2 regions of the Streptomyces sp. NPDC002776 genome follow, and region 2 is predicted to be linked to the other one. Evidence: predicted binding sites of a transcription regulator. Region 2 holds the regulator's gene; the other holds the start of a gene.

Region 1 (8,794 bases), on a different contig from region 2:
GGCGGTGAGCGCGTCGCGCTGCTTGGTGTCGGCGTCGGAGGAGGAGCTGACCGTGTCCGGCAGGCCCGTGACAGGGTCGATGACGGTCTGGGTGGTGCGCGGGACGCTGAGGGCCGCGAGCAGCAGGCCGCGGGCGGAGGCGGCCTGCTGTACGGCGGTGTCGAGCTCCACGAGGGCGTGGGCGCCGGAGCCCGCGCGGGGCGGCATGTCCTCGGCCAGCTGTTCGGCGAGCCGGTGGAGTTCGGCGAGGGAGGCGGAGTACGCCTTGTGCGTGTCCAGAGCGGTGCTCTTGCCGGTGAGAGCCGCTCTGCGCAGGGCCGCGATGTCGTCCAGGTCCGCCCGCAGGGAGGCGGGGGTGTCGGGGTTCGCGCGCAGCTCCTCGACGAGGCGGTCGACCCGGGCGCTGCGCTGCTCGGAGGGCGCCTTGGACTTGGGGCGCCCGGCGGCGACGTAGGAGGTGACCTCGTCGCGTTCGTCGGCGAGCGAATGGGCGAGGGCCAGGGCGTCCTCGGTGCGCTCGGAGAGGGTCACCAGCTCCTGGGTGTCGTGCACCTGGGCGGAGGCGGTGACGATCGAGGGGGCGCCGGCTGCCGCGATGGCGGCGGCGACCACGGCCACGGCGACGAAGAGCCGGTTGCGTACATGGGTGGGCCGGCCTTTGCCTGCCGAGGTGGCGCCGGTCCCTGCCGTGCTGCCGGGCGTGTGCTCCGGGCCCCCTGCGGGGACCTTCTGCTTGCCTGAGCGACGAGGCCGCGTCTTCTGCACCGGTGCTCGCATTCCTGAACTCGTGGTACTCATGGGCCCGGGTGACGCTCCGTCAACTGGCGCATACGCCCGGTACGCTTCCCGACCCTCCCAGTGCCGGTGGGCGGGGGTCCCGCATCATCTGACCCGCCACCCGAAGGAGTGAACCCCGGAGGGGAGTTGGCGGGCAAGTTCCGGTGGCGCTTGCGACGGCCGTTCCCGGCGGGCCGGTTGGACGTCCGCGGCGGGCGATGGCAGGATTCGCCGCCACGTCTGCGCGGAGTGAATCATTCCCTCCCAAATCTGGCGCCTGACCTGCGTGCGGGCGCCAATTGCGCGATCGTTGCCAGCCTTTGGCGAACCTTGTGAAGGGCTCGTGCAGACTGGCTGGATGCGTACTGAACTTGTGTCGGAGCCCGGCGATGCCGCCCGCCCCAACGAGGACTTCGCAAGCGTCGGGCTGCCCGCCTCCGGACAGGGCGGCGCGGTGGTGGTCCTCGACGGGGTGACTCCGCCGAGGGGTGCAACGGGCTGTCTGCATTCCGTTCCCTGGTTCACCGCGCGGCTCGGCGGGGCCCTGACCGAACTGACCGTTTCACTCCCGGATGTTCCTCTCACCGACGCCCTGTCGCTCGCCCTCGCGCGTACCGCCGAGGCGCACCGGGGAACATGTGACCTTTCTCACCCGCGCACACCTCAGGCGACGGTCGTCCTGGCCCGCTGGTCACCGGAGACCGTGGAGTACCTGATCCTGTCGGACTCGGCCCTGCTGGTGGAGTCGCCGGACGGCACCCTGACGCCGTACCTCGACGACCGGCTGTCCCTGCTGCCCCGGTCCGCCCTGGCCACGGACGAGATGGTCGACGCCGGCCTGCGGAACAAGGAAGGCGGCTTCTTCACCGCCGCGGCGGATCCCTCGGTGGCCGCCAGGGCGGTGACCGGAACCCTGCCCCGCACCGAGGTACGCGCCCTGGCCGCCCTCACGGACGGGGCGACCCGCTGGGTGGACACCTTCGGCGCCGGAGAATGGCCCGACCTGTTCGACGTGGTCCGCAAGGAAGGCGCCCAGTCCCTCATCGACCAGGTCCGCGCACTGGAACTCGCCGACGAGGACCGGGCCTTCCTCCGGCGAAGCAAGACCCACGACGACGCGACGGTGGTCTTCATCGAGCTCTGACCCACCCCACGCGCGCCCTCCCTGGCCGCGTCGGCCCCCGCGCGTCCCGCGACGGACACCGGTCGGGCCCCGATGCGGACGGGGTCCGGGGCCCGACCGGGGGCAGGCCCTCGACGGGACGCCGGAGGCGACGCGGGGGGCGAGCCTCGACACCGACGGCGGGCCGGGGCCCTTCCGGCGAGCAGGCCCTCGACCGGACGCCGGAGGCGGGGCAGACCCGACACCGGGAGGCGGCCCTCGACGCCAGCAGCAGGCCAGACCCTTCCGAGGGCAGGCCCTCAACAACACGCCGGAGGCGAGGCGGACCCGGCACCGGGGGGCAAGCCTCGACACCAGCAGCGGGCCGGGCCCTTCCGGGCAGCAGGCACCTCGACACGACGCCGGAGGCGGGGCAGACCCGACGGCGGGGGCAAGCCCCGACACCGACAGCAAGGCAAGCCCCTTCCGGCGAGCAGGCACCTCGACACGACGCCGGGAGGCGGACCCAACGCCGGGAGGCGCCCTCGACGCCAGCAGCAGGCCAGACCCTTCCGAGGGCAGGCCCTCAGCAACACGCCGGAGGCGAGGCGGACCCGACACCGGGGGGCAAGCCTCGACACCGGCAGCGGGCCGGGCCCCTTCCGGGCAGCAGGCACCTCGACACGACGCCGGAGGCGGGGCAGACCCGACGCGAGGGCAAGCGCCGACACCGACAGCAAGGCAAGCCCCTTCCGGCGAGCAGACCCTCGACAGGACGCCGGAGGCGAGGCGGACCCGACGCCGGGAGGCGAGCCCCGATACCGGCAGCGAGGCAGATCCAACGCCGGGGCGAGCCTCGACACCGGTGGCAGCAGACCCTCGACACGACGCCAGAGGGAGCCTCGATACGGGCGGCGGGCCAGGGCCTGTGGTCTGGTGCCGAAGGCGCGGCCGGGTCTGGAAGCGACGCCGCGGGCGGGCCTGCCCCACGTCGGAGGCGCGAGGCGGGCCCGGGTCTCGGCGCGGGGCGCAGGCGTGCCGGGGTGTCAGCCCTGGCCCTCCATTTCCTCGTTCAGCTGGTTCAGCAGGCGGGCCAGTTCCGCGACCTCTTTGGGGTCCCAGCCGGAGAGACGGCGGGCGTAGCGGGCTCGGCGGGCGTTGCGTACCTTGCTCACCCGGCCGCGGCCCTCCTCGGTGAGGTGGACCAGCCAGGCCCGCCCGTCCGCGGGGTCGGGCTCGCGGGCGACCAGGCCGAGGTCCTCCAGGGCGCGCAGCTGGCGGGACATGGTGGCCTTGCCGACGCCGATGTACGCCGCGAGTTCCGTCGCCCGTTGCTGCCCGCACTCGTCGAGGCGGATCAGCAGCCCGTAGGCCGCCGACTCCAGGTCCGGATGGACCTCGCGGGCCATCTCGCCCTGGCTGGCCCGTGCCCGCCGCAGCAGTACGGTCAACTCCCGCTCCAGGGAAAGGAACTCGGGCTGGTCCACGCCACGCCCCGGCATCCCCGCGGACACCCCGGATCCGACTCGACGTCCGTCGCCGTTTCCGTCTTCGCGCACGTCAGCCCCTGCCTCGGTTTCCCAGTTCTGAAAGTTTCCGTCACATGCCGTCATCGCCGCAGCTCCGTCAGTATTTCTCAGGCGTAGACCAACGGCAGCCCCCAGCCCCCGGACATCCGACTGGCATGCCCACGCCAGCATTGTCCGACGGCGGACCAACAACAGGCCAACGCCGAGGCGTCGCGTGCCGCCGCGTCCCAGGTCTCTCCGCCGAGCGCCACCGAGCCTTCGGAGGCAGGCTGTGCGTGTGCACAGACCCGGACTGCTCCGCCTCAGCCTCACGGCCCTCCTGCTCACCGCGCTGTCCCTGACATGCGCCGCCCCCACCTCCGCCGAGCCCGGCTCCCCGGCCGGCCCCGACACTCCTGCCCGGGGCTCCGCCCACATGGGCATGGGCGTCCCGGCCCACGACGGCGTCCACGGCCTGCCCGGGGACACCCGCGCCAGCCAGACGGAAGGCGTCGACGTCTCCTCCCACCAGGGCGACGTGGCCTGGTCGACCCTCTGGAGCAGCGGCGTGAAGTGGGCCTACGCGAAGGCCACGGAAGGCACGTACTACACGAACCCCTACTACACCCAGCAGTACAACGGCTCCCACACCGTCGGCATGATCCGCGGCGCCTACCACTTCGCCACCCCGGACACCACGTCCGGCGCAACCCAGGCCGACTACTTCGTCGACCACGGCGGCGGCTGGTCCCGCGACGGCAGGACCCTCCCCGGCGCCCTCGACATCGAGTGGAACCCGTACGGCGCGGCCTGCTACGGCAAGACCCCGAGCGCCATGGTCACCTGGATCCGCGACTTCCTGAACCAGTACAAGGCGCGCACGGGCCGGAACGCGGTCATCTACACGGCGACGAGCTGGTGGACCCAGTGCACGGGCAACTACGCCGGTTTCGGCGCCAGCAACCCGCTGTGGATCGCGCGGTACGCGGCGACGGTGGGGACGCTGCCGGCCGGCTGGAGCCACCACACCATGTGGCAGTACACCTCGACCGGCCCGACGGTCGGCGACCACGACAGGTTCAACGGGGCCCTGGACCGGGTCCAGGCCCTCGCCCACGGCTGAGCGCACGACGAAGGCCCGGGCCTCCCTCTCAGGAGCCGGGCCCTCGCCTTCGTCCGGCAGCGTCCGTCACGCCGCCGCCGGAACCTCCGCCCGCGCTCCGGCCGTGGCCGGGGACAGGGCCAGGTCGAGCACCTGCCGTACGTCCGTGACGGCGTGCACGTCGAGCTTGTCGAGGACCTCGGCGGGCACGTCGTCCAGGTCCGGCTCGTTGCGCTTGGGGATGATCACCGTCGTGACGCCCGCCCGGTGCGCGGCCAGCAGCTTCTGCTTCACCCCGCCGATCGGCAGGACCCGCCCGGTCAGGGACACCTCCCCCGTCATCGCCACGTCCGTGCGGACCAGCCGGCCCGACAGCAGCGAGGCGAGCGCCGTCGTCATCGTGATGCCCGCGCTGGGCCCGTCCTTCGGGACCGCGCCCGCCGGGAAGTGGATGTGCACACCCCGGTCCTTCAGATCGGCCACCGGCAGTTCCAGCTCGGCGCCGTGCGAGCGGAGGAAGGACAGGGCGATCTGGGCGCTCTCCTTCATCACGTCACCGAGCTGCCCGGTCAGCGTCAGCCCCGCCGCGCCCGTCTCCGGGTCGGCCAGGGACGCCTCCACGAACAGCACGTCACCGCCGGCACCGGTCACCGCGAGGCCGGTCGCCACACCGGGGACCGCCGTACGGCGTTCCGCCGGGTCCTGGGCCGACTCGGGCACGTGGTGCGGGCGCCCGATCAGACCGCGCAGATCGCCGTCCGTCACGGTGAACGGCAGCTCCCGCTCGCCCAGTTCGTGCTGGGCCGCGACCTTGCGCAGCAGCCTCGCGACCGAGCGCTCCAGGTTGCGCACGCCCGCCTCGCGCGTGTACTCACCGGCGAGCCGGCGCAGCGCGCTCTCGTCCAGGGTCACCTCGTCCCGGTCCAGACCGGCCCGCTCCAGCTGGCGCGGCAGCAGGTGGTCGCGGGCGATGACGACCTTCTCGTCCTCGGTGTAGCCGTCGAGGCGGACCAGCTCCATACGGTCGAGCAGGGCCTCCGGGATGGCCTCCAGGACGTTGGCCGTGGCGAGGAACACCACGTCGCTGAGGTCGAGTTCGACCTCCAGGTAGTGGTCGCGGAAGGTGTGGTTCTGCGCCGGGTCCAGGACCTCCAGCAGCGCCGCCGCCGGGTCGCCGCGGAAGTCGGAGCCCACCTTGTCGATCTCGTCGAGCAGGACCACCGGGTTCATCGACCCGGCCTCCTTGATCGCCCGCACGATCCGGCCGGGCAGCGCGCCGACGTACGTACGCCGGTGACCGCGGATCTCCGCCTCGTCCCGGACACCGCCGAGGGCCACGCGCACGAACTTGCGCCCCATGGCGTGGGCGACCGACTCCCCGAGCGAGGTCTTGCCGACGCCGGGCGGGCCGACGAGAGCCAGTACGGCACCGCCGCGCCGGCCGCCGACGACACCGAGCCCCCGGTCGTTGCGGCGCTTGCGCACCGCGAGGTACTCGGTGATCCGCTCCTTCACGTCCTCCAGGCCCGCGTGCTCGGCGTCCAGGACGGACTTCGCGCCCTGGATGTCGTAGGCGTCCTCGGTCCGTTCGTTCCAGGGCAGTTCGAGGACCGTGTCGAGCCAGGTCCGGATCCAGGAGCCCTCGGGCGACTGGTCGCTGGACCGCTCCAGCTTGTCGACCTCCTTCAGGGCCGCCTCGCGGACCTTCTCCGGCAGGTCGGCGGCCTCGACGCGGGCGCGGTAGTCGTCGGACTCCTCGCCCTCCGCCTCGCCGTTCAGCTCGCGCAGCTCCTTGCGCACGGCCTCCAGCTGGCGCCGCAGCAGGAACTCGCGCTGCTGCTTGTCGACGCCTTCCTGGACGTCCTTGGCGATGGTCTCGGCGACGTCCTGCTCGGCGAGGTGGTCACGCAGTTGCTGGGTGGCGAGCTTGAGGCGGGCGACCGGGTCGGCGGTCTCCAGCAGCGCCACCTTCTGTTCGGTGGTGAGGAACGGCGAGTACCCGGAGTTGTCGGCGAGCGCGGATACGTCGTCGATGGCCTGGACCCGGTCCACGACCTGCCAGGCGCCGCGCTTGCGCAGCCATGCGGTGGCGAGCGCCTTGTACTCCTTCACCAATTCGGTGACCTGCCCCGGCAGCGGGTCGGGGGCGCTGTCGTCGATCCGGGTGCCCTCGACCCACAGGGCGGCGCCGGGACCGGTGGTCCCGGCGCCGATCCGCACGCGGTCGCGGCCGCGGATCAGGGCCCCCGGGTCACCGTCGGCGAGCCGGCCCACCTGCTCCACCGTGCCGAGCACGCCGGTGCTCGCGTACGTGCCGTCGATGCGCGGAACCAGCAGCACCCGTGGCTTGCCCGGCTCGGATCCGGCGGCCGCTTGGGCCGCCTCCACGGCGGCGCGTACATCGGCGTCGTTCAGATCCAGCGGGACCACCATTCCGGGCAGCACGACCTCGTCATCGAGCGGCAGCACAGGCAGGGTGAGCGGTGTGGACGTCGATGCCATGATCTCCCCTTCGGCAGTCAAGTTGAGCTATGCCGACTCAATGCTCGGGAAAGCTTGAATGTTCCCCGACCTCCGTTCGCTGTGAGCGATCACCGCCGACGAGGCCGGAGCTGCCAAGATGAGGGGATGCCCGCTTCGTACGACATCCCCGAAGTCCTGGACCGTCGCGAAGGCCCGCATGGCGAGGTCGTGTTGCGCCGGCACGGTGACCTGCTGCAGATCATCGCCAACGGCTGTTTCCTCATGGACACTTCCGACGGCCGCTCCGAGCGGCTGCTCGTGGACGCGGCCCGGGACGCCCTCGACGGCAGACCTCGACCGAGGGTGCTGATCGGAGGTCTCGGCGTGGGGTTCTCGCTCGCACACGCCGCCGCCGATCCCCGCTGGGGGCGGATCACGGTCGTCGAACGCGAGCCCGCCGTCATCGACTGGCACCGCACCGGACCTCTCCGCGACCTCACCGCACAGGCCTGCGCGGACCCGCGGACCGAGATCCTCGAAACGGATCTCCTCCCCTACGTCAATGAGACATCCGACACGTTCGACGCGCTGTGTCTGGACATCGACAACGGCCCCGGCTGGACGGTCACGGAGGGCAACCAGGGCCTGTACTCGGTGGCCGGACTGGCAAGCTGTGCAAGGGTTTTGAGCCCCGGCGGGGTGCTGGCCGTGTGGTCCGCGCAGCCCTCTCCGGAATTCGAAGAAACCTTGCGGAATGCCGGGTTCAATCAGGTGCGTACCGAAGAGATCCCCGTTGCCCGGGGCGTTCCCGACGTCGTGCACCTCGCCGTCGGACCTGGATAGCCGAGCTGCGGCGACTCCCCGTACGCTGCTGCCCTGGCGCGGATCATTCAAGCGTCAATCGCAAGCATGCGCAGGCATGTGCCAGACAAACGGATCACCCCACGGATTCCGGAAAGCAACTTCAGGGGCGGGCGATGGAGCAGACACACACCTCCCACAACGGCACGACGGCGACACCCGGCGCACAGCGCCGGGTGCTGGTGGTAGAGGACGATCCGACCATCGTGGACGCCATCGCGGCCCGCCTGCGCGCCGAGGGATTCCTCGTGCAGACCGCGGGCGACGGGCCCTCGGCCGTCGACACGGCGGAGGCCTGGCAGCCCGACCTGCTGATCCTCGACATCATGCTGCCGGGCTTCGACGGTCTGGAGGTCTGCCGTCGCGTCCAGGCGCAGCGCCCGGTCCCGGTGCTGATGCTCACCGCGCGCGACGACGAGACCGACATGCTGGTCGGACTCGGCGTCGGCGCCGACGACTACATGACCAAGCCGTTCTCGATGCGCGAGCTGGCCGCCCGCGTCCATGTGCTGCTGCGCCGCGTGGAGCGGGCCGCGATCGCCGCCTCCACCCCGCGCAGCGGCATCCTGCGCCTCGGCGAGCTGGAGATCGACCACGCGCAGCGCCGGGTGCGGGTGCGCAGCGAGGACGTCCACCTGACGCCCACCGAGTTCGACCTCCTGGTGTGCCTGGCGAACACCCCGCGCGCGGTGCTCTCCCGTGAGCAGCTGCTCGCGGAGGTGTGGGACTGGGCGGACGCCTCCGGCACCCGGACCGTCGACAGCCACATCAAGGCGCTGCGCCGGAAGATCGGCGCCGAGCGCATCCGTACCGTGCACGGCGTGGGCTACGCCCTGGAGACCCCGACGCCATGAGCGACGGGCCGGCCGCGCGGAGAGGCCCCAGGGAGCCCTGGGGCGGCGTACGTCCGTTCTCGATCAAGACCAAGCTGGGCGCGCTGGTCGTCATCTCGGTGCTGATCACCACCGGTCTGTCGATGAT
Region 2 (8,794 bases):
CCGACGAGCCGTATCTCAGCTTCTGGCGGGAGCGGCACCTGTGCACGCTGACGACGCCGCGCCCGGACGGCAGCCCGCATGTGGTGCCGGTCGGGGTGACGTACGACCCGGAGGCGGGTCTGGCCCGGGTGATCACGAACAGGACGAGCGCCAAGGTGGCCCATGTGCTGGCCGCCGGGCCCGCCGGGGCGCGGGTCGCGGTGTGCCAGGTGGCCGGGCGGCGGTGGGCGACGCTGGAGGGGCGGGCGCGGGTGCGCACCGAGCCGGAGCGGATCGCGGAGGCCGAGCGGCGCTACGCCGAGCGCTACCAGCGGACGCCGGCGCCGAATCCGGCGCGCGTGGTGATCGAGATCGAACTGGAGCGGGCCATGGGGCGCGGCTGACCGGGCGCGAAGGACGGTTTTCGGCCAGCACGGGATCAGGCGGATAACCGGACATGTCCCGCAAAACTGCAGCGGCGTCACCGTGTTCAGGTCACGGTGACGCCGCTGCGGGGGGAAGCACCTGAGCGATCTGTTACGACGGGGGAATCGCGTCAGGCACTGCGGGGGGTGGCTGAGATGGTCCGGTCCACCGGGACCTCCGGGTCCACCAGTTGCTCGTGGTCCCGCTGGTCCAGGTTCACAAAGATCATTCCGTATCGGATGGCACAGCGCACCGGCTGCGGCGCCCCCCGGGGCCGTCGCAGACACCGGTAGGCACGCAGGTCCTCGTCCTCGTCCCGGGTGACGACGACCGGTTCTCCGAAGACAGTCACCATCAGCGAGTCACCAGGGTGGGGGATGGCGGTGACCAGATCGATGAAGTGCCAGCCGGAGCGGTAGGCGGTGGCCATCTCGCGACGGAAGGAGCGGTCGTCGGGTGGGGTCGTCACGTCAGCTCCACGCGCTGTCATCCGTGTGGACAGGAGTATCGCCCCCAGCCGCGCCGGCGGCCGGACTCGACCAGGCACTGTCACCGTTCACACCCGAGAGCCCACTCAGCGATCCGAAGGCCACAACGGCGGAGAAGGCGGCGACAAGTACCGAGCGAAGCATTCTCTTACGCATAGTCGGCTTCGTCCTCACTTGAAGGTCCCCTCTTCCCCCGTCGGATAAGACGATGGCTCATTCGGGCACGTCATGGCCACACGATCGGTGCATCATGTTCCTGCATGTTCAGGACCCTGGGGGGTGGAGATTTAGCAATGAATCGGACTAAAGCGACGCATCCCCACGCTGTGACGGAGCTGTGCGAGGAAGGCGGTCGTCTTTACGCGAACGCGTTGCGCATGGGACGTATCGCCCGCTCGGACACGGAATCCGCCCCGTGCCTGATGGAGTTCGCCCTGCTCCACCCCGACCCCGACGACGCGAGCTGGCTGCGCCCGGTGCCGCCCGCGGTCGCCCTGGCACAGCGGCTCAATCCCATAGAGCGGGAGATCACCGAGCACCGCCGGCTCTCGATCGAACTGGCCAACGCTTTCGAGCCGTTCATGGCCCTCAGCGCCCAGGGCGCGGCGTCCACCCACTCCATCACCGTATTGGAAGGCCTCGACCGCATCAACGCGGCGCTCGACCTGGCCATCGCCCAGTGCCAGAACGAGATGCTCACCGTCCAGCCCAGCCACCGGCACCCCGAGCGCCGGCTCGTCGAGGCGCTGGAGCGGGACAAGCTGCTGATCGAACGCGGGGTACGGATCCGCACCCTCTACCAGCACACCGCCCGCTACAGCCCCGAACGGCTCGCCTGGGTCGACCACTTCGCCGACGGCAAGGCGGAGTACCGCACCATCGACGAACTGGTCGAGCGGCTCATCATCTGCGACGAGGCGGTCGCCTTCATCCCCATCCGGGACGACCGGCAGGTCGCCCTGGAACTGCGCCACCCCGGCCTCGTGGGCTACCTCATCAAGGTGTTCGAGTTCATGTGGAGCCGCGCGGTCCCGCTGAGCGCCGGCGCCCCCTACGAGGCCGACCCGGACGGCATCACCGACATCCAGCACTCCATCGCCAAGCTGCTCGTGGAGGGCCATGTCGACGAGGCCATCGCCCGGCGCCTGGGCATGAACGTCCGCACCTGCCGGGCCCACATAGCCAAGCTCGCCAACGCCCTCGGCAGCGGCAGCCGGGCCCAGCTCGGCTACCTCATCGCACAGTCCGGGATCCTGGACCGCGAGCAGTGAACGGCACCGGGCACCCCGAACACGGCGTGGACGAGCTGTGCGCGCCCGGCGCACGCCTGTACGAGTACGCCCTGCGGCACGGCCCGATAGGCGCTCAGGAGGCCGCCCAGGCCCCTTGCCTGGTCGATGCGGGGCTGCTCCAGCCGACCGTGGGGGACATCGGCCTGCTGGAGCCGGTCGCCCCGGCCACCGCCCTGCACCGGCTGCTGCGCGCCTCCGCGGAACGCGTCGCCGAGGAGCGCCGGCGCGAACTGGCCCTCGCGGAGACCTTCGAGGCCTGGATGCGGATCGACGGCCGGCACGCGGCCGACGACCGGCAGCCGCTGATCGAGGTGATCGGCGGCAAGCGGCGCATCAACGATGTCCTCACCGAGGCCATGGCCGAGGCCGAGCGCGAAGTGCTCAGCATCCAGCCGCACACCAGTTACGGCTCCCGCACCAACCCCGCCACCCACCTCGCCGCCATGGCCCGCGACCAGGACCTGCTCGACCGCGGCGGCCGCATCCGCACCCTCTACCCGCACACCCTGCGCCACTCCCCCCAGGTCATGGCGCGGTACGAGGAACTGGTGGGCGATGTCGAGGCGCGCACCCTGGACGAGGTCACCGACCGGCTGATCTGCGTGGACCGCACGGTGGCCTTCATCCCGGCGAACGCCGACGCCACCCACGCCCTGGAGATCCGCCACCCGGCCCTGATCTCCTACTTCGCCACCACCTTCGACCGGCTGTGGCAGCTGGCGACGCCGATGTACCCCGAGGCGGTCCAGCAGCCGACGCTCAACGGCATCACCCCGCGCCAGCGCGCCATCGCCCGGCTCCTGGTGGAGGGCCACACCGACACCGCCATCGCGGACCGGCTCGGCATGAACGTCCGTACCGCCCGGGTGCACATCGCCAAGCTCGCGGCGACGCTCGGCAGTGAGAGCCGGGCCCAGCTCGGCTATCTCATCGGGCGGTCGGGGATCCTCGGCCGGGAACACCGGGAAGGCTGACCGGTCCGAGGCCGCCCGGCCGGGGCGGTCCGTCCAGGCCGGCCTGGGCGATCCGGACGCCGAGCTGGGTACGGCTGGCCGCTCCGAGCGTCTCCGAGAGCCGGGCGATATGGGCGCGGCAGGTGCGGACGCTGATGCCGAGGCGCTCGGCGATCACCGCGTCCTGATGGCCCTCGGCGAGCAGGGCGGCGATGGACCGCTCCCGGGAGGAGATGCCCTCGATGCCGGTCTCGGGCAGCGGCGCGGTGAGCGGGATCGCCAGGCGCCACAGCCGTTCGAAGACCGTCACCAGGTACTGCACGAGCGCGGGGTGGCGCAGTTCCAGGGCGAGGGTGCGGTCGGCGTTGGCGGGGATGAAGGCGACCGTGCGGTCGAAGAGGATCAGCCGGTCGATGACCTCCTCCAGGGTGCGCGCCTCGACCGTGTCGCCCATCAGCTCCAGGTAGTTGAGCAGCCCCTGCCCGTGCCGGGCCACATGCGTGTACAGGTCGCGCATCCGCACCCCGCGGGCGCGCAGGGCCATCGCGCGGTGCAGGCCCTCGGTCAGCTCGTGCTCGGGGCGGATGCCGCCCGGCTGCACGGTGAGCACCTCGGTGGTGCAGGCGTCGGTGGCCTCGTCCATCGCGGCCTGGATCCGGGACAGCCCGTCCAGGACACGGATCGCGCTGCCCTCCGCGGGGCCGTTGTGCGGCTGCGGGCCGAGCCCCGCGTACCACTCGAAGGCGGCGACCGCCGAGCCCATCCGCCGCTGGCTGGTGCTGACCTCGTCGTACACCCCGCGCAGCAGCCGGGTCATGACCTCCTGCGGAGAGGTCGGCACCAGCCAGGCCATGTCGTCGGGGTCCGGGTGCAGCAGCGCCAGTTCCAGCAGGCAGGGCACCGCCTCCGCGTCCTCGCGGGGCACACGGCCGCGCCGTACGGCCCGGGAATACACCCGATCCCCGGCCTCGCACAGTCGGTCAGCACCGTGTGGATGCCCGTCCGTCCCGTGCCCGGCCATCGTCCATCCCACCCCCGGTTCCAGCGTCTTCCGCAGCGCAAACTATGCGCGGACGGGACGTGGTCCGCAACACGCCTCGGCGGCCCCGGCGGTGGTTACGTGAGCCCGATCTCGTCGCACGCCGCCTCGTACTTGGCGGCGCAGATCTCGGAGAGCTTGTAGATGCCGTCCTCGACGACGGTCTCCTTGATGTTCTCCCGCGTCAGCGCGACCACCGGGACGAGCTGGGCGGGGATGTCCTGGGTGGTGGGGCTGTCCACGCGGTCCGCGGTGAGCGAGTCGAACTTGATGTCCTTGCCCTGGATCCTGGCCACGGCCATCTCGGCGGCGGCCTCGGCCTCCTCCGGGTAGGACTTGTACACGCTCATGTACTGCTCGCCGGTGACGATCCGCTGCACGGCGTCGAGTTCGGCGTCCTGGCCGGTGATCGGCGGCAGCTCGGTGACGCCCGCGGCCTCCAGGGCCTTGATGACACCGCCGGCCATGCCGTCGTTGGCGGAGTAGACGGCCGCGATGTTGGCGGCGCCGATCTCCTCGATCGCCTCGGCCATGTTGGCCTCGGCGTTCTCCGGCTTCCAGTCCTTGGTGTCGTAGGACTTGGCGATCGTCACCTGGCCCTGGAGCTCGGAGAGCGCGCCCGCCTTGAACTGCTTGGCGTTCGGGTCGGTGGGCGAGCCGTTCATCATGACGATCTTCGTCGAGGTGTCGACGTCACCGCCGAGCTCGGCCATCAGGGAGCGGCCCTGCACCTCGCCGACGAGTTCGTTGTCGAAGGAGATGTACGCGTCGATCGGGCCCTCGGCCAGGCGGTCGTAGGCGATGACCGGGATGCCGGCGTCCTTGGCCTTCTGCACGTCGGTGGCGATGGCCTGGGAGTCCACCGCGTCCAGCAGGATGACGTCGACCTCGTCGTCGATCATCTTCTGCATCTGCCGGCTCTGATTGGCGGCGCTGGCGTCGGCGTTGGCGTACGCGACCTGGCCCTTGTTGTCGGTGAGCTCGGCCACCTTGGCCCGGATGATGGGGTGGTCGAACTTGTCGTAGCGGGTGTTGGCCTTCTCCGGCAGGAGGAGACCCACCGTGATGTCGTTCCCCTTGGTCGGGCTCGCGTCGGCGCTGTCTCCCGTCACTCCCAGGGCGCCGCAGGCGGAGAGCGAGAGGGCCATCGAGGACGCGGCCAGACATATGGCGGTACGACGCATTGGGGAGCTCACTTCTGGTGCCTTCCGGACGAGGGCGCAGCATTGCGACCCAGGTGACTGAAAAGCCAACGCGGCGGTGCCATCCCGCGTCAAGCGGAATCACTTAACGAGTGCGCAACGCCACGCTCCGCTTGGCTTGTGAAGGTATGGCGGAACCCCCTCCAAACAGCCGTTACGACCCCTCCGTACAACCAACCCGCCTCCTCGCGGGTCGTGATCACGACAGCCGTCCCATGGCTGCCCTACCTCAGAGGACCGAATGAACCCAGCCAGAAGCACGGCCGCCGCGACCGTGCTCGCCACCGCGGCGGGCCTGCTCGCCGCCGTCGTCACCCCCGCCTCCGCGGCGGTCAGTTGCACCTCCCCCGTCTTCAAGCGGACGTTCTACGCGAACACCACCTTCTCCGGCACCCCGAAGAAGACGGACTGCGACAGCGTGATCGACCAGAACTGGGGCACGGGCGCCCCCGCGTCCGGGCTGCCGTCGAACAACTTCGGCGTCCGCTGGACCGTGACCCGGGACTTCGGCTCCGGGGGGCCGTTCACCCTCAGCGCCTCCGGCCTCGACGGCATCCGGGTCTACCTGGACCCCGGCACCGAGAACGCCCGCAAGATCAGCCTGTGGACGAACACCTCCACCACCGTCTCCAAGACCGTCGACGTCACCATCCCCAAGGGCAAGCACACCCTGCGCGTCGACTACGTCAACTGGACCGGCTCCGCCAAGGTCAAGTTCGCCTACACACCCCGCACTTCGGCGAGCGTCGACAAGGTCGGCCCGCTCACCCCGGCGGGCGCCGCGGCGACGTACGACCAGACCACCGGCAAGGCGAAGGTGACCTGGGCGAAGAACAAGGAGATGGACCTCGCGGGGTACCGGATCTACCGGCGCGCCAAGGGCGGTGCGTATCCCGGCACTCCGCTGGCGACGACGACGTCGACGTCGTACACCGACTCGACCCTCCCCGTGACCGGGGCCGCCTACGAGTACGCCGTCCACGCCTACGACAAGGCAGGGAACGTGTCGCCGAAGACCGCTTCCCTCGCCGTCACGACGGCCGACCGGACGGCGCCCGGTGTGCCGGGCGGGCTGAGCACCGCTTCCGAGATGGACGGGCTCCGGGTCAGGTGGACCACCGTCACGGGAGCTGCCTCCTACCGGGTGTACCGGGCGGCGACGGCGGACGGGACGTACACGCGGGTCGGCGGCACTGCCGAGGGCTCCTTCGTGGACTCCTCGACCGAGGAGGACGCCACCTACTACTACCGGGTGAGCTCGCTCGACGCGGCAGGAAACGAGTCCGCACGGTCCGCGGCCGTCAGCGGCGAGGGCCCGGACCTCACCCCGCCGTCCGCGGTGACCGGGGTGACCGTCGTCCCGACCGAGTACGGCTTCCACGTCAGCTGGGACCCCAATCCCACGCCCGATCTGGCGCGTTACGTCGTCCGCCGGGGTGAGCTGTGGGGCGACGAGGAGGAGCGCGTGTGTTCCCTCTACCCGGGCTACTACGTGTCCGCCGGCACCACCTCGTACGAGTACGAGACCGTCCCGGACGGTGAGGAGTCCTGCTTCATCGTCGACGCCGTGGACGACGACGGGAACTCGTCCTTCCAGTGGACCGGCGAGGCGCAGATCGTCGTCGCCACCGAACTGGACCTGACGACACCCGACTCGGCGCCATGAGAGAACCGGCATGAGAAAACCGGGCCCACCGCGGTGGGCCCGGTTCCTTCGTGCGCTTGCGTGCCGCGGTCAGTCCGACTGCTGCCGCTTGGGCCGCCACACCACCAGCGCGCTGGTCTGCTGGACCTCCTGATACGGCACCAGGTCGCGGCGGTACGACGCGTGCACCGCGGCTTCCCGCTGCTGCATCGCCGTGGCCGCGCCGTCCAGGGCCGACTGGAGTTCGGCGACCCGGTTCTGCAGGGCCGCCACCTGGTTCTCCAGCTCGATGATCCGCTTGATGCCGGCCAGGTTGATGCCCTCGTCCTGCGACAACTGCTGCACCTGGCGGAGCAGTTCGATGTCGCGGGCCGAGTAGCGCCTGCCCCGTCCGGCGGTGCGGTCCGGGGAGACGAGGCCGAGCCGGTCGTACTGGCGCAGCGTCTGCGGGTGCAGACCGGAGAGCTGGGCCGCCACCGAGATGACGTAGACCGGGGTCTCCTCGGTCAGCTCATACGGGTTGCGTCGACGGCCGTCCATCTGGCATCAAGCTCCCTTCGCGGACTGGAACAGCTCCGCCCGCGGATCCTCACCCGCGGTCGCCTCGCGATACGCCTCCAGTGCGTCCCGAGCCTTCCCCGTCAGGTCCTTCGGGACACTCACCTCGACGGTGACCAGCAGGTCCCCGCGGGTGCCGTCCTTGCGGACCGCGCCCTTGCCCCGGGCCCGCATGGTGCGGCCGTTGGGGGTGCCGGGCGGCAGCTTCAGGGTGACCGGCGGTCCGCCCAGGGTGGGCACCCTGACCTCGCCGCCGAGGGCCGCCTCCGGATACGTCACCGGGACGGTCACCGTGAGGTTGTCGCCCTTGCGGCCGAACACCGGGTGGGTGTCCACATGCACCGTGACGTACAGGTCTCCGGCCGGGCCGCCCCGCTCGCCGGGCGCGCCCTTGCCGCGCAGCCGGATGCGCTGGTTGTCGCTCACCCCGGCCGGGATGCGCACCTGCATGGTCCGCGACGACTTCGCGCGACCGCTGCCCTTGCAGATCTCGCAGGGGGTCTCCGCGATCAGACCGCGGCCCTTGCAGTCCGGGCAGGGGTCGGTCAGCGAGAAACCGCCGCCGGAGCCCCGGGCCACCTGTCCGGTGCCGACACAGGTCGGGCACACCCGCGGGTTGCCGTTCTTGTCGCCGGTGCCCGAACAGGCCTTGCACGGAGACTGCGAGGACATCCTGAGGGGCACGGTCGCGCCCTCGATCGCCTCGGTGAAGGTGAGCGTGACCTCGGTGTCGATGTCCTGGCCGCGCCTGGGCTGGACCCGGGTGGTACCCGAGCCGCCCCGGTTGAACAGGCCCCCGAAGACGTCACCGAGTCCGCCGCCGAAGCCGCCGGCTCCCTGGCCGCCCTGGGCGGCGCCGCCGAAGAGGTCGCCCAGGTCGAAGTTGAACGAGCCGCCGCCCGCTCCCGGCCCCGGACGGAACCCGCCGTTGCCGAAGAGGGCGCGGGCCTCGTCGTACTCCTTGCGCTTCTTGGGGTCGCCGAGGATGTCGTTGGCCTCGGAGATCTCCTTGAAGCGCTCCTCGGCCTTGGTGTTGCCCTTGTTGGCGTCCGGGTGGTACTCGCGGGCGAGTTTGCGGTACGCCTTCTTGATCTCGGCCTCGGTGGCGTCCTTGGGGACGCCGAGGACCTTGTAGTAGTCCTTCTCGATGAAGTCCTTGGTGCTCATCCCCGACGTCCCTCCTTCCCGTGATCAGCCCTCTTCAGAGCTGCT

Evidence for each region. The regulator HspR, encoded in region 2, represses chaperone genes until heat shock. The targets are predictions, from matches to a motif close to TTGAGNNNNNNNNNCTCAA.
Region 1: lon (endopeptidase La) is a predicted target of HspR. The motif match lies at 7,014-7,032, and genes of this name have one in related genera.

Annotation. Positions count from the first base shown of each region.
Region 1 is NZ_JBSFVG010000001.1:30,772-39,565, forward strand. It holds gene ACWD11_RS00150 (nitrate- and nitrite sensing domain-containing protein) at 1-765, opposite strand, end outside; gene ACWD11_RS00155 (protein phosphatase 2C domain-containing protein) at 1,136-1,921, shown strand; gene ACWD11_RS00160 (MarR family winged helix-turn-helix transcriptional regulator) at 2,926-3,438, opposite strand; gene ACWD11_RS00165 (lysozyme) at 3,680-4,510, shown strand; gene lon (endopeptidase La) at 4,577-6,991, opposite strand; gene ACWD11_RS00175 (spermine/spermidine synthase domain-containing protein) at 7,118-7,795, shown strand; gene ACWD11_RS00180 (response regulator transcription factor) at 7,930-8,667, shown strand; gene ACWD11_RS00185 (sensor histidine kinase) at 8,664-8,794, shown strand, end outside.
Region 2 is NZ_JBSFVG010000003.1:273,792-282,585, reverse strand. It holds gene ACWD11_RS08880 (pyridoxamine 5'-phosphate oxidase family protein) at 1-383, shown strand, start outside; gene ACWD11_RS08875 (hypothetical protein) at 536-874, opposite strand; gene ACWD11_RS08870 (helix-turn-helix transcriptional regulator) at 1,187-2,164, shown strand; gene ACWD11_RS08865 (helix-turn-helix transcriptional regulator) at 2,161-3,159, shown strand; gene ACWD11_RS08860 (helix-turn-helix transcriptional regulator) at 3,113-4,159, opposite strand; gene ACWD11_RS08855 (sugar ABC transporter substrate-binding protein) at 4,255-5,361, opposite strand; gene ACWD11_RS08850 (PA14 domain-containing protein) at 5,621-7,045, shown strand; gene ACWD11_RS08845 (heat shock protein transcriptional repressor HspR) at 7,115-7,564, opposite strand; gene dnaJ (molecular chaperone DnaJ) at 7,571-8,749, opposite strand; gene grpE (nucleotide exchange factor GrpE) at 8,774-8,794, opposite strand, start outside.